DNA from 4 places in the Allobosea sp. Tri-49 genome. Region 1 is predicted to be linked to each of the others. Evidence: predicted binding sites of a transcription regulator. Region 1 holds the regulator's gene; each other region holds the start of a gene.
The links. Region 1 encodes LexA, which represses DNA repair genes until DNA is damaged. Its sites were predicted from a motif close to TGTTCNNNNTGTGTTCNG; they were not measured.
Positions count from the first base shown of each region.

Region 2: the regulator LexA is predicted to act here: its motif matches at 2,459-2,476, upstream of recA (recombinase RecA).
Region 3: the regulator LexA is predicted to act here: its motif matches at 1,489-1,506, upstream of ssb (single-stranded DNA-binding protein).
Region 4: the regulator LexA is predicted to act here: its motif matches at 1,615-1,632, upstream of BLM15_RS16945 (YifB family Mg chelatase-like AAA ATPase).

Region 1 is NZ_CP017946.1:1,184,546-1,187,951, forward strand. It holds gene BLM15_RS05800 (ComEC/Rec2 family competence protein) at 1-966, shown strand, start outside; gene lexA (transcriptional repressor LexA) at 960-1,691, opposite strand; gene BLM15_RS05810 (molybdopterin molybdotransferase MoeA) at 1,791-3,002, opposite strand; gene moaC (cyclic pyranopterin monophosphate synthase MoaC) at 2,999-3,406, opposite strand, start outside.
Region 2 is NZ_CP017946.1:483,041-486,446, forward strand. It holds gene alaS (alanine--tRNA ligase) at 1-1,100, opposite strand, end outside; gene recA (recombinase RecA) at 1,287-2,372, opposite strand; gene BLM15_RS02415 (DUF4189 domain-containing protein) at 2,773-3,246, opposite strand; gene BLM15_RS02420 (hypothetical protein) at 3,256-3,406, opposite strand, start outside.
Region 3 is NZ_CP017946.1:1,950,932-1,954,337, reverse strand. It holds gene BLM15_RS09680 (3-phosphoshikimate 1-carboxyvinyltransferase) at 1-744, shown strand, start outside; gene ssb (single-stranded DNA-binding protein) at 848-1,399, opposite strand; gene BLM15_RS09670 (NAD kinase) at 1,629-2,402, opposite strand; gene BLM15_RS09665 (MBL fold metallo-hydrolase) at 2,654-3,406, opposite strand, start outside.
Region 4 is NZ_CP017946.1:3,472,448-3,475,853, reverse strand. It holds gene BLM15_RS16960 (VOC family protein) at 1-206, shown strand, start outside; tRNA gene BLM15_RS16955 (tRNA-Ser) at 893-982, opposite strand; gene BLM15_RS16950 (hypothetical protein) at 1,181-1,465, shown strand; gene BLM15_RS16945 (YifB family Mg chelatase-like AAA ATPase) at 1,687-3,225, shown strand; gene BLM15_RS16940 (response regulator) at 3,332-3,406, shown strand, end outside.

The DNA.
Region 1 (3,406 bases):
TGGCCCTGGCCGCTGCGCCCGCTCTGGCTCTCGGCCGTCGGTATCGTGACCACGACCATGGTCGCGACCGCGGCAACGGCGCCCTATGGTGTCTTCCACTTCCAGACCTTCAACCCGTTCGGCCTGCTCGGCAACGCGCTGGCACTGCCCTTCGTCTCGCTGATCGTGATGCCGGCCGCCGTCTTTGGCGTGCTCGCCTATCCGTTCGGGCTCGACTGGCCGGCCTGGGCGCTGATGGGATGGGCGTCGGGCCTCGTGCTCCAACTCGCCCATTGGGTCGCCGGCATCGACCGCTCGACCGTCGTGCTGCCGGCCTTCGGCTCGCTCGCCCTGATCCTGTTCTCGCTGTCGCTGCTATGGCTGACCTTGTGGACAACGGCGCTGCGCTTCCTCGCCGCACTGCCGCTGGTCGGCGGACTGGCGCTGGCCTCGGCACCGTCGCGGCCGGACATCCTGATCGAGCGCGACGGTTCCGGCGTGCTGGTACGTGGGCCGGAGGGGAAGATGGTGCTCGCCGGCAAGCCGAGCCGCTTCGTGCTGACGCAATGGCTGCATGCTGACGGCGATTCGCGGTCGCCCGACGATACGGCCTTGCGTGAAGGCGCTGCCTGTGATTCCCGCGGCTGCGTCATCCGCCTGCCGGACGGCCGCAGCGTCGCTTATACGCGCGACCGCTTCGCTTTGGTCGAGGACTGCCAGCGGGCCGACCTCGTGGTGACGTCGCTCTATTGGAGCGCGCCCTGCGCCGCCCGGCTGATCGACCGCAGCGCGCTCATCCGCGATGGCGCGACCGCCTATCATGCCGCCCGCGGCAGTTGGCGCGCCTATACGGCCGATGAGGCCGCGCGCCTGCGCCCATGGACCCGTGCGCGGCCGGAACCGAGGCCGGCACCCGAATCAACATCTGCGCCGGCAACTGCAGCAGCAGTTGCGGAGCCGGCACAGGATCTGGAGGCGCTTCAGTAGCGCCGCATCAGATTGACGAGGCGGCCCTGGATCTTGACCCGGTCGGGTCCGAGCACGCGTGTCTCATAGGCCGGGTTGGCGGCTTCGAGCGCGATCGAGGAGCCACGCTTGCGCAAGCGCTTCAGCGTTGCCTCCTCGTCGTCGATCAGGGCGACGATGATGTCGCCGGTGTTCGCCGTGTCCTGCTTGCGGATCACGACGGTGTCGCCGTCGAGGATGCCGGCCTCGATCATCGAATCGCCGCGGACCTCGAGCGCGTAATGCTCGCCACCGCCGAGCATGTCGGCCGGCATGGAGACGCTATGGCTGCGGTCCTGGATCGCCGAGATCGGCGTGCCGGCGGCGATGCGGCCCATGACGGGGATGGAGACGGTGGAGCGCCCGCTCTCCTCGGCGCCCGTGGGGCGCGGCTTTGCTAGAGTGGCTGCCGGTGCCGGCGGGGTTTGGCCAAGCCCGCCCTGGACGATGGAGGGGCTGAAGCGGGCGCGTTGCGCCTGCTGCCCGCCGATGCCGTCCGGCATCTTGATGACTTCGAGGGCCCGCGCCCGATTGGGAAGCCGGCGAATGAAGCCGCGCTCCTCGAGCGCCATGATCAGCCGGTGGATGCCAGATTTGGAGCGCAGGTCGAGCGCGTCCTTCATCTCGTCGAAGGAGGGCGGCACCCCGGATTCGCGCAGGCGCTCATGGATGAAGCGAAGCAGTTCAAACTGTTTGCGTGTCAGCATGGTCGCGCCGCTCGCCTCTCGGGCTAGAATCGAAACAAAGCACGAACACCATACTCGTTCGCCTTGTGTTCCGCAAGGCGGGTTCTGCCGATGACGCGGTCAGCGCAGCCGGATGACGCGGCAGGAATCGCCTGCCTTGGCCGCTTTGGCGAAGACCGGGCGGATCACCAGTGCCTCGGCGCGCGACAGGTTCGCCAGCATCGATGAATCCTGCTTGGCGAAGGGCCTGACGCGCCGCTCGCCATCGGCGGTTTCGAAGGTGGCGCGCAGATAGTCCTGGCGCTCGTCATTGGCCGGCAGATCGATTGCGAGGATGGCGGGCTCGCTGCGGTCGCGCGCCGGATCTTCGACCCCGAGCAGCGCCTCGACCAGCGGCATGGCGAAGAGGTGCCCGCAGACGATCGAGGAGACCGGATTGCCCGGCAGGCCGAGCGCGACCATGGCGCCGAGCCGGCCCATCATCATCGGTTTGCCCGGGCGCATCGCGATCTTCCAGAAGCCGAGTTCCATGCCCTGCGCCTTCAGCGCGGCCTGGACGAGATCGTGCTCGCCGACCGAGGCGCCGCCGAGCGTGATCAGGACATCGGCACCGGCCGTGCGCGCCGCCTCGATCTTGCCGGCGAGGTCGGGATGGTTGTCGCGGGCGATGCCGAGGTCGAGCGCCGTGCCGCCGGCCTGCTCGACCAGCGCCGCGAGGGCAAAGCTGTTGGAGGCGACGATCTGGTCGGGGCCGACCGTCTCGCCTGGCAGGACGAGTTCGTCACCGGTGGCGAGGATCGCGACCAGCGGCTTGCGGCGGACGGCGAGCGTCGGATGACCCGCGGCTGCGGCCAGGCCGAGCGCAGCGCTGTCGAGCCTGCGGCCAGCTTTCAGCAGGACCTCGCCGGTCCTGAAATCGAGTCCCGCCAAGCGCACGAACTGGCCGGGATCTGTAGGCTTGACGACCCGAATGACCGGACTGCCGACACCTTCGGCATGCTCCTGAATGAGGATCGTGTCCGCGCCCTCGGGCAACGGTGCTCCGGTGAAGATCCGCACCGTCTCACCGAGGGAAATTCTCCCAGAGAAGCCACGGCCAGCAGCGGATTCGCCGATGACGCGAAGCTGCGCCCCCCGCGCCAAGTCCTTGCCGCGCACGGCATAGCCGTCCATCGCCGAATTGGCGAAGGGCGGTTGGGTCCGCAGCGCCGCCACATCCTCGGCCAGCACGCGGCCGGCGCATTGCGCCAGCGCCAGCGTCTCGGCCGGCGCCTGGCCGGGCACGCTGTCGAGCAGTGCCTTGAGCGCGACGGGAACGGGGGTGAGGCTCATGCCGATGGCCCTGCGAGCTCATAGGTTCCGGATTTTCCGCCGGATTTATGCACGAGCTGAATGCCTTCGATATGCATGGCGCGATCGACCGCCTTCACCATGTCATAGACGGTGAGGCAGGCGACGCTGACGGCGGTCAGCGCCTCCATCTCGACGCCGGTCTTGCCGGTGAGCTTGACCTCGGCGCGGACGCGCACGCCCGGCAGGGCGTCGTCGATCGAAAGGTCCACTGCGATCTTGCTCAGCAACAACGGATGGCAGAGCGGGATCAGCTCATGCGCGCGCTTGGCCGCCATGATGCCGGCGAGGCGGGCGGTGCCGAGGACGTCGCCCTTCTTGGACTCGCCATCGCGGACGATCGCCAGAGTCTCTGGCTGCATCACGACATGGCCTTCCGCGACCGC
Region 2 (3,406 bases), 700 kb from region 1:
AGGCCGCGTGCCAGCGTGGTGCGGAACCGGCTCTCCTCCAGCTTCAGCGTCTCGCTGATCAGCGCCTCGGCCCGGATCAGCTCGGGATAGGCCTGGCCCATCTCGCGCACCAGCGCCGGCACCAGGCGGTGCATCAGCGGATCCTTGGCGCCGAGCAGCTGCGCATGGCGCATGCCGCGGCGCATGATCCGGCGCAGCACATAGCCGCGGCCCTCATTCGAGGGCAGCACGCCGTCGGCGATCAGGAAGGCGGAGCAGCGCAGGTGGTCGGCGATGACGCGGTGGCTCGCACTCATCGGCCCGTCGGAGGGTACGTTTGTCAGATCGGCAATGGCGCGGATCAGCGTCGCGAACAGGTCGATCGAATAGTTGTCATGCGTGCCCTGGAGGACGGCCGCGACCCGCTCGAGGCCCATGCCAGTGTCGATCGAGGGACGGGGCAGGTTGGTCCTGATGCCGCCAGCCGCTTCCTCATACTGCATGAAGACGAGGTTCCAGATCTCGATGAAGCGGTCGCCATCCTCGTCGGGCGAACCCGGAGGCCCGCCGGGGATGTGGTCGCCATGGTCGTAGAAGATCTCGGAGCAAGGGCCGCAGGGGCCGACGTCGCCCATGCGCCAGAAATTGTCGGAGGTCGCGATCCGGATGATGCGTGAATCTGGCAGGCCGGCGATCTTCTTCCAGAGCGCATGCGCCTCGTCGTCCTCGGAATAGACGGTGACCGTCAGCTTCTCCTTGGGCAGGCCGAATTCGCGCGTGACCAGGGTCCAGGCATGAGTGATCGCCTGTTCCTTGAAATAATCGCCGAAGGAGAAATTCCCCAGCATCTCGAAGAAAGTGTGGTGGCGGGCGGTGTAGCCGACATTGTCGAGGTCATTGTGCTTGCCGCCGGCGCGCACGCATTTCTGCGCCGTGGTGGCGCGGGCATAGGGGCGCTTTTCCTGGCCGGTGAAGACGTTCTTGAACTGCACCATGCCGGAATTGGCGAACATCAAGGTCGGGTCGTTGCGCGGCACGAGCGGGCTCGACGGCACCACCTCATGGCCGTTCGCCTTGAAGTAATCGAGGAAGGTCGACCTGATCTCGTTGACGCCGCTCATCGCAATCTTGGCTCTGCTCATGCTGGGGCCGGCTGGTCCGGCGCAGTGGTTCTAGTCAGCGCATGTGCGCCTGTCCAGAAAGCGCCCGCAACGACGCAGTACCGGCAAAGCGCTGACCACAAAACGGAAACGGGCGGCCCAAGGGCCGCCCGCCGACTTGATAACTCTATGTCCGGGTTTGAAGGCTCAGGCCTCGCCCTCGTCGAGATCCTCGGCGGTCGGGTCGGCGTTCTCCAGGATGCGCTCGGCGACCAGACCGGAATTCTGGCGGATGGTCGTCTCGATCTTGGCGGCGACGTCCGGATTGGTCTTGAGGAAGGTCTTGGCGTTCTCGCGGCCCTGGCCGAGGCGCTGGCTGTCAAAGGAGAACCAGGCGCCGGACTTCTCGACGATGCCGGCCTTGACGCCGAGATCAACCAGCTCGCCCGCCTTCGAGATGCCCTCGCCGAACATGATATCGAACTCGACCTGCTTGAAGGGCGGCGCGACCTTGTTCTTGACGACCTTGACGCGAACCTGGTTGCCGGTGGCCTCGTCGCGCTCCTTCAGCGTCGAGACGCGGCGAATGTCGAGGCGCACCGAGGCGTAGAACTTGAGCGCATTGCCGCCGGTGGTGGTCTCGGGGCTGCCATACATCACACCGATCTTCATGCGGATCTGGTTGATGAAGATGACCATGCAGTTAGAGCGCGAGATCGAGGCGGTGAGCTTGCGCAGCGCCTGGCTCATCAGGCGGGCCTGGAGACCGGGCTGGTTGTCGCCCATTTCGCCTTCGATCTCGGCGCGCGGCGTCAGTGCTGCCACCGAGTCGATGACCAGCACATCGATCGCGCCAGAGCGGACCAGCGTGTCGGTGATTTCGAGCGCCTGTTCACCGGTGTCGGGCTGAGAGATCAGGAGATCGTCGAGATTGACGCCGAGCTTGCGGGCATAGACCGGGTCGAGCGCGTGCTCGGCATCGACGAAGGCGCAAACGCCACCCTTCTTCTGGGCTTCCGCGATGGTGTGGAGCGCGAGCGTCGTCTTGCCGGAGGATTCTGGGCCATAGATCTCGACGACGCGGCCCCGGGGCAGGCCACCGACGCCGAGCGCGATATCGAGGCCGAGCGAGCCGGTCGAGACCGTCTCGATCTCGATCGCCTGCTGGTTCTTGCCCAGGCGCATGATCGAGCCCTTGCCGAAAGCCCGTTCGATCTGCGAGAGCGCCGCATCGAGCGCCTTGGCCTTGTCCATCGAAGAGCCTTCCACGAGCCTGAGATTCGCCTGATTCACGACGTGCGCTCCTTATGGCAGGGGCGCGACCACATCTCAATCCGCGCCATGGAGAGGACTATGATCATGGTTTGTTCTCTCCCGCAAGTTCTTTTTTTGTTCTCGTCTGGATGTCGCGAAAATTGTGGTTGTGAACCGCTTCTGCCTACGGTCACGGCTGCAGGTCAGCGCTCCCAGCGGACATTGGCCTACCGGTTGGGACAAGATGTTGTCGGCGCAGTCGACGCTCAACGGGTGTCGACCAATGCCGCTCGCTTTACGTCTCGTCAGAATTAGCGTTGCAGCCTATAGGCTTGCCGGCGCATTCCGGCATCGCCTTAGGTTCATCATCGCTCAGGACGACGAATAGTGGCGCGGCTGATCGAAGGCTGCGCTCCAACGCGTTCCCTCGAGCATCGTGTCAGGTGCACACCCATTCGCGCACCGCGCACCGCGTGCCTGTCCGCTCGCAAGCCTGCACGGCCTGATCCTCCGCCTGCTGGCGCGTCGGTGCAGCCTTCGCACTCCAGGGCGTGATGCGGTCGCTCTTCTCCTCGGACACGGCAAGCGCGCCGCAGTGATGGTACGGGAAGCCGGTACGGTCATCATCGTCCCAATGGCGATGATTGCGGAAGACGCTCACGATGACGCATTCGTCGCCCCCAGCCCGTCGGCAATGCTCGAGAGCCAGATCCGCCGCCTCTTGCCGCTTGTCGGCGCCCCAGAAGAAGCCGTGCTTCTGGTTCGGGCTCGAATAGGCGATCGCCGCCCAGATGCCGCTTTCCTTTGTCGCCGGCGGCCCCTTGACCGGTCTGGTCTGCAGATCGGCTGCGCCGAGCTGACTCGAACAAGCGAAAAGCACGGCAAACGCTGCAATGGCAGAGCGGAGTTTCATCTTGGCTCCTTATTGTCGGGCGGCCGAGGCTACGGAAACGACGACGCAGCCACTCGCCGTCGGGAGAAGCAGCGCATTTCCGCCATTATTGGCGAGGGCGTAGACGGCGATCTGTCCGAGGTTGTTGGCGAGTTTGCTTCCCTGCGGGAGAACGGCCGGA
Region 3 (3,406 bases), 770 kb from region 1:
TCGGCACTGCTGATGGCCGGCGCCTGTGCGCGCAACCCCGTCGATGTCGTGCTGACTGGCCAGGAGATCGGCGCGCGCGGCTATGTCGACCTGACTTTGGCGACGATGCGTGCCTTCGGCGCCGAGGTCTCCGAGCCGGAGAGCGGCGGCTGGCGGATCGCGCCGACCGGCTATGTCGCGACCGACTACCTGATCGAGCCGGACGCCTCGGCCGCGACCTATCTCTGGGCGGCGGAGGTGTTGACCGGCGGCGCGATCGATCTCGGCGTGCCGGCCGGAGCCTTCACCCAGCCCGACGCCAAGGCGCATGAATTGATCGCCGCCTTCCCCAACCTGCCGGCCGAGATCGACGGCTCGCAGATGCAGGATGCGGTGCCGACGCTCGCCGTGCTTGCCGCCTTCAACCGGACGCCGGTGCGCTTCACCGGCATCGCCAATCTGCGGGTCAAGGAATGCGATCGCGTCGCGGCGCTGGCGCAGGGCCTGTCGCGGATCCGCGAGGGCCTCGGCGTGGAGGAGGGCGACGATCTCCTTGTCGCCTCGGATCCGGCGCTGGCCGGTCAGACGCTTCCGGCCGAGATCGACACCTTCGCCGATCACCGCATCGCCATGAGCTTCGCGCTGGCGGGGCTGAAGATCGGCGGCATCACCATCCTCGACCCCGCTTGCGTCGCCAAGACCTATCCGGATTACTGGCGCGCGCTCGGCTCGCTCGGCGTGCGCTTCGAGGGTGAGGTGCCGTAGGGCCCGACAAAACGAAACGCCGGGATCCATCGATAATGGATCCCGGCGCACGCCGCTCTCGCGGCTTGTCCGGAATGAGACCCGATCCGATCGGGCGCCGAGCCTAGAATGGGATATCGTCGTCGAGATGGCTCGACGAACGCGAGCCGCCGCTGCTGCCGCCACCGCTCGCCATCGCCGGCTGGCGCGAGCCGCCGCCGACCGGGCTCGACCGGCCGAAGGAGCTGCCGCCGCCCGACGAGCCTTCGTCGCCATAGCCGCCACCGCCGCTGCTGCCGCCACCGAACTCGTCGCCGCCCTGACCGCGGCTGTCGAGGATGGTGAGTTCGCCGCGAAAGCGCTGCAGCACGATCTCGGTGGTGTACTTCTCGACGCCCTGCTGATCCTGCCATTTGCGGGTCTGCAGCTGGCCCTCGATGTAAATCTTCGAGCCCTTCTTCAGATACTGCTCGGCGACCTTGGCGAGGTTCTCGTTGAAGATCACCACGGAGTGCCACTCGGTGCGCTCCTTGCGCTCGCCCGACTGCTTGTCGCGCCAGGTTTCCGAGGTGGCGATCCTGAGATTGACCACCGGCTCGCCGCTACCGAGGCGCCGCACCTCGGGGTCGCGCCCGAGATTGCCGACCAGAATGACCTTGTTGACGCTACCAGCCATGACAGGCTCCGTTTCCTGCGCACTTCATCACAAACCCGGCCGATCGACCGGAGCCGGACCCTAGCCGGCCATGCGGGCACTATCAACGATGTTCCTGTTTTGTTCAAGCGACTTTCCGAGGCTTGTCCCCGACAAAAAATTCGAGCTTTCCGAGGACCGGTGAAACGGACCAGGACGACCGGCAAACGGCAGGACTGCGAGTAAGGCGGCGCCATCGGCGCCGCAGCCCTCAGTAGCCGAATTGCTCGCGCAGGATGCGCTCGTCCAGGCTGTGGCCAGGGTCGTGCATCATGACGAGGTCTAGCGAGCGGTCGATCGCGATCGAGACCGAGATGACGTTGTCGATCTGGGTGTGGTCGGCGACGGCGCTGACCGGGCGCTTCTCCGCCTCCAGCACGGCGATCGTCACTTTGGCATGATCGGGCAGGAGCGCTCCGCGCCAGCGCCGCGGCCGGAAGGGTGAGAGCGGTGTGAGCGCCAGCAGCGGCGCATCGAGCGGCAGGATCGGGCCGTTGGCCGAGAGGTTGTAGGCGGTCGAGCCGGCTGGGGTCGCAACCAGCACGCCGTCGGCGAAGAGCTCGGAGAGGCGCACCTGGCCGTCGACCGAGATCCGCAGCTTCGCGGCCTGGTAGGACCGGCGGAACAGAGAGACCTCGTTGATCGCGCGCGCCTCGACGCGCTTGCCGTTGCAGTCGACCGCCGTCATCGCCAGCGGGTGGACGACGCTGCGCTGCGCCGCCTCGAGCCGCTGGCGCAGGCCGCGCTCGCGGAACTCGTTCATCAGGAAGCCGACCGAGCCGCGGTTCATGCCGTAGATCGGCTTGGCCGTGCCCATGAAGCGATGCAGCGTCTGCAGCATCAGCCCGTCGCCGCCGAGCGCGACGACGACCTCGGCCTCAGCCGGATTGGCGTCGCCATAGCGTTCGACCAGCTTGGCGCGCGCGGCCTGGGCCTCGGCGGTGTCGCTGGCGACGAAGGAGATGGCGGTGAAGCGCTCGGTCATCGCGGGTATCCGGCAGGCATGGTGCTAGAGCAGGATGCGAAAAAGTGGGAACCGGTTTTTCGCTGTGATCCTGCTCTAACTCTTTGATGAGAGGCGGATTCAGATTTCAGATGGAACCGCTTTGCGGCTCCATCTGAAATCATCCGGCTCTAGCGGTCTAGCACGCCGGCGGGGCCGATCGCGAGCCGGCCGGTCAAAAAGAAAGGCCGAGGCGCATGCCCCGGCCTTTCTCCAGCGGATGCGCGAGGGTCTCAGATCGCGCTGCTCCACTGCAACGGCACGAGCTCGAAGCCGTTGCCCGCCTTGGCGATATGGCCGGTAGCGGGGAAGGGGGCGTGGTAGAAGGCGACCTGCATCTTGTCGGCCACGGCCATGTCGAGCAGCTTGCGGCGGGTGGCGGCCGCCTGCGGCCCGTCCATGTCGAACACCGCCGACCAGTCGGGATTGCGCACGAACAGGGCCGGGTGGTTGGTGGTGTCCGACATCACCATCAGCTTGCCGTTGCCGGAGGAGACGGCATAGACGGTGTGCCCCGGCGTATGGCCCGGAGCTGCGATCGCGGTCACGCCCGGCAGGATCTCCTTGCCGGCCTCGTATTGCTTCACATCCTTGGCGACGGGGCCGAAGACGCGGCGCACGCCGTTGAATGCGCCTTTCATTGCCTCGGGGGCGGCGTTCATCTTGGCGTCGTCCATCCAGAACGCCCATTCGGCCGCCGGTACCATCACCTCGGCGTTCGGGAACACGGCAGTGCCGTCCTTGAGCCGGAAGCCGTTGATGTGGTCGCCGTGGAAATGGCTGAAGACCACGGTCGAGACGTTCTTGGGGTCGAGCCCGGCGGCCTGGAAGTTCTTCATCCAGGCGCCCGAGGTCGGCGCGCCGGAATCGCCGTTGCCGGTGTCGATCAGGACGAGCTTGTCGCCGATCTGCAGCGCCAGCGTGGTGAAGCTGATCGAGAGCGCGTCGGCCGGCAGATAGGCCTGCTCCATCGCCTTCTTGACGTC
Region 4 (3,406 bases), 2.3 Mb from region 1:
ATCCAGCGACCGCGGCCAACGGTGGGACTATCGGTATCGCCGCTGCGAGCCGTGACCATGTTCTCGCGTGGCATAAGGCGGGCACAACGCATGGCGGGACGGCGATCGAGAGCCCACCCAGCGAGCGCCCGAATGGAGCGTTCGTCGCCTACCTTCGCGATCCGGACGGAAACAAGCTCACCGCGCGCTCGCGGCCGACGAAGTAACGCAATCGGCGACAGCCGTGCCGAAGATTATCCCGAGTTTCTGGAAATTCGCCGGCAAGCGGACGGCCCCGATCTCGGTCTCTCCTTTCGAATCAATCGGCGCGCCAGGGCCCGGCCTCCGCGCAGTCCCAGAAGGGTCGCTTCCGGTCGTTCCGTCGCTGCGCCTTAGAGTCTGCTTCCGGGCGGTGCCTCAATGTCCGCAACTGGCGCAGGGTCGACGGCAATATCTTGCCGCACTAGGAATGCCGGTCTGACGAGAAGCAGGCATTCGAGCTGACCTTCGTGTGGCAGCACTAGCTGCATATCGATCAAGGCCATACGGTTTCGCGCCGCAGAACATGGCAGCCGATCATCAGCCAGATCGCAGGCTCCAGCGGATCCTTGATCGCGATTGTGTCGTCTGCTGCGAGCGCCCCACGCCGATCGGCAAAGATGCAGCTCGTATCGGAAAGCTCGAGAGTAGCCAGTAGCGAGTTGGTGTTTCCGCGCGCTTGCAGCTCGCCGCCGCGATCGGATTCAATCCGTACGAAGCGATCATGAGCTGTTGAGAAATGCCGAGTGACCGACTCAGCTATGTGTTTGCAGCCCCTCAGCGAGCGCCCACCATTGTTGGGGCGAATGTTGGGGTAGATGAGAGAAATTCTGCTCAAAACCGTAGTTTTTTGAGCTGCTTAGATTAAAATGAATGGCGGACAGGGCGGGATTCGAACCCGCGATACGGTTTCCCGTATACACACTTTCCAGGCGTGCGCCTTCAACCACTCGGCCACCTGTCCGGCGCGCTGCTTATGGCGTCCGCGCGCGCTTCTTTCAAGGCCTAATGCCGCAGCCCGGCGAGGTTGCGCGCAATTGTCCTTTGCCGTTGCAATGCACCCGGTGAGGGGACACATGCGGGTTGGCCACGCCAGTGCCGGCCAGTACGGGAATCGGGGGGCGAATTGCGCTTTTTCGTCAGGATGTTGGGCTACCTACTCGTGGCCGGAGGCTTCGTCGCCTTGCTCACCGATGGGGCACGCTCGATCGCCAATTCGGTCCTGCGCTTCACGCCGCTCGGCGAGACCCTGCTGACGCTCATCGGCGAGCGTTTCCGCCTGCTGCAGTCTGCGGTCGAGCGCAATCTTCATCCCATGCTTTGGGATCCGGTGCTCGTGCATGTGTTGCAGATGCCGACCGCCGCGGCCGGTTTGCTGCTCGGTTTCCTGCTGCTCTGGCTCGGTGCTGTGCGCAAGCCCGAGATCGGCATCGTCACGCGACGGTGAAGCAGCCTCCCCGAGGCCGGTACTAGGCATCCACGTGGGCAACACCTCTATGCGCGTCCGTTCCCAGCACAGGCGGAGCGCGACACGGTATATGGCAGGTCTGTCTGCGATAATGGAGGACCCTGCATCGTCTCGTCTGCTGCTTCGAAGGTTCTCTATCTGTTCTTGCAACCATAGCGCGCTTCGGCTAGCGTTACCGAGCGGGGCTGGGGTGGACTTGGATGGTGACGCGGGTCGCGACGGTGGCGTTCGAGGGCATCGAGGCACGCGCCGTCGATGTCCAGGTCCAGGTCACGCCGGGCGGCGTCGCCTTCATCCTGGTCGGCCTGCCCGACAAGGCAGTCGGCGAGAGCAAGGAGAGGGTTCGTGCCGCGCTGATCGCCTCGGGACTGGCGCTGCCGGCCAAGCGCATCACCGTCAATCTCGCTCCGGCCGACCTGCCCAAGGAAGGTAGCCATTACGACCTGCCGATTGCGCTCGGCGTCATGGCTGCGATCGGCGCGATCCCGGCCGATGCGCTCACCGGCTACACCGTGCTCGGCGAGCTTGCCCTCGATGGCTCGATCACCCCGGTCGCCGGCGTGCTGCCTGCGGCGATAGCTGCCTATGGCCGAGGGCAGGGGCTGATCTGTCCGGCGGCGAGCGGACCGGAGGCTGCCTGGGCGGCGCGTGATCTCGACATCCTCGCGCCCCGCTCGCTGATCCAGCTCGCCAATCACTTCAAGGGTACGCAGGTGATGGCACGGCCGCAGCCCGCCGTCGCCCGTCAGAACGGATTGTTGCCCGATTTGCGCGAGATCAAGGGTCAGGAGAGCGCCAAGCGCGTGCTCGAGATCGCCGCGGCAGGGGGCCACAATCTGCTGATGAACGGCCCGCCTGGCGCCGGAAAGTCGATGCTGGCGAGCCGTCTGCCGTCGATTCTGCCGCCGCTCGATCCGCGCGAATTGCTTGAGGTTTCGATGGTGCTGTCGGTCGCCGGCCATCTTGCCGACGGCGAATTGACCGATCGGCGCCCTTTCCGCGCGCCGCATCATTCGGCCTCGATGGCCGCGCTCGTCGGCGGCGGCCTGCAGGCAAAGCCGGGCGAGATTTCGCTCGCCCATCACGGCGTGCTTTTCCTCGACGAATTGCCAGAGTTCCAGGCTCAGGCGCTCGATGCGCTGCGCCAGCCGATGGAGACTGGCGAGGTGCTGATCTCGCGTGCCAACCACCGCACCGTTTATCCCGCGAAGTTCCAGCTCATCGCCGCGATGAACCCTTGCCGCTGCGGCAAGGCGACCGAGCCGGGCTATGCCTGTCGTCGCCAACCGAACGAGCGCTGCATGGCGGGCTATCAGGCCAAGATCTCGGGCCCGATGCTCGACCGGATCGACATCACCATCGACGTGCCGGCACTGACGGCGGCAGACCTCATCCTCCCAACTGCGCCAGAAGGCTCGGCCGAGGTTGCCGGCCGCGTCGCGGCGGCCCGCGCCCGCCAGTCGGCGCGCTATGGCGCGCTTGGACTCCCGGGCGGCACGACCAATGCCCGCTGCCCCGCTGCCTTGCTCGACGATGTCGCGCGGCCGGACGCATCCGGGCTCGCGCTCCTGCGCAGCGCAGCCGATGCGATGCGGCTGACGGCGCGCGGCTATCATCGCGTGCTCAAGGTCGCGCGCACGCTCGCCGATCTCGATGGTGAAGAGCAGATCGGCCGCATCCATCTCGCTGAGGCGTTGTCCTATCGCTCGCGCATCGACCAGGCAGCGCAGGCGGCGTGATCGCCCCAATCCATGCTGAAAGGTTAACAAAGCCATTCAAACCATCCAGCATCCTCGCGGATGGGGCGAACGCTTTCTCAAGAGGGTAGATGCTAGATGGGATGGCATGATCGAGCCGCTGTCCCCACTCGCCCTGCTGACAGGCGCTGCCGTTGCCGTGGCCATGACCTGCGCCTTCGTC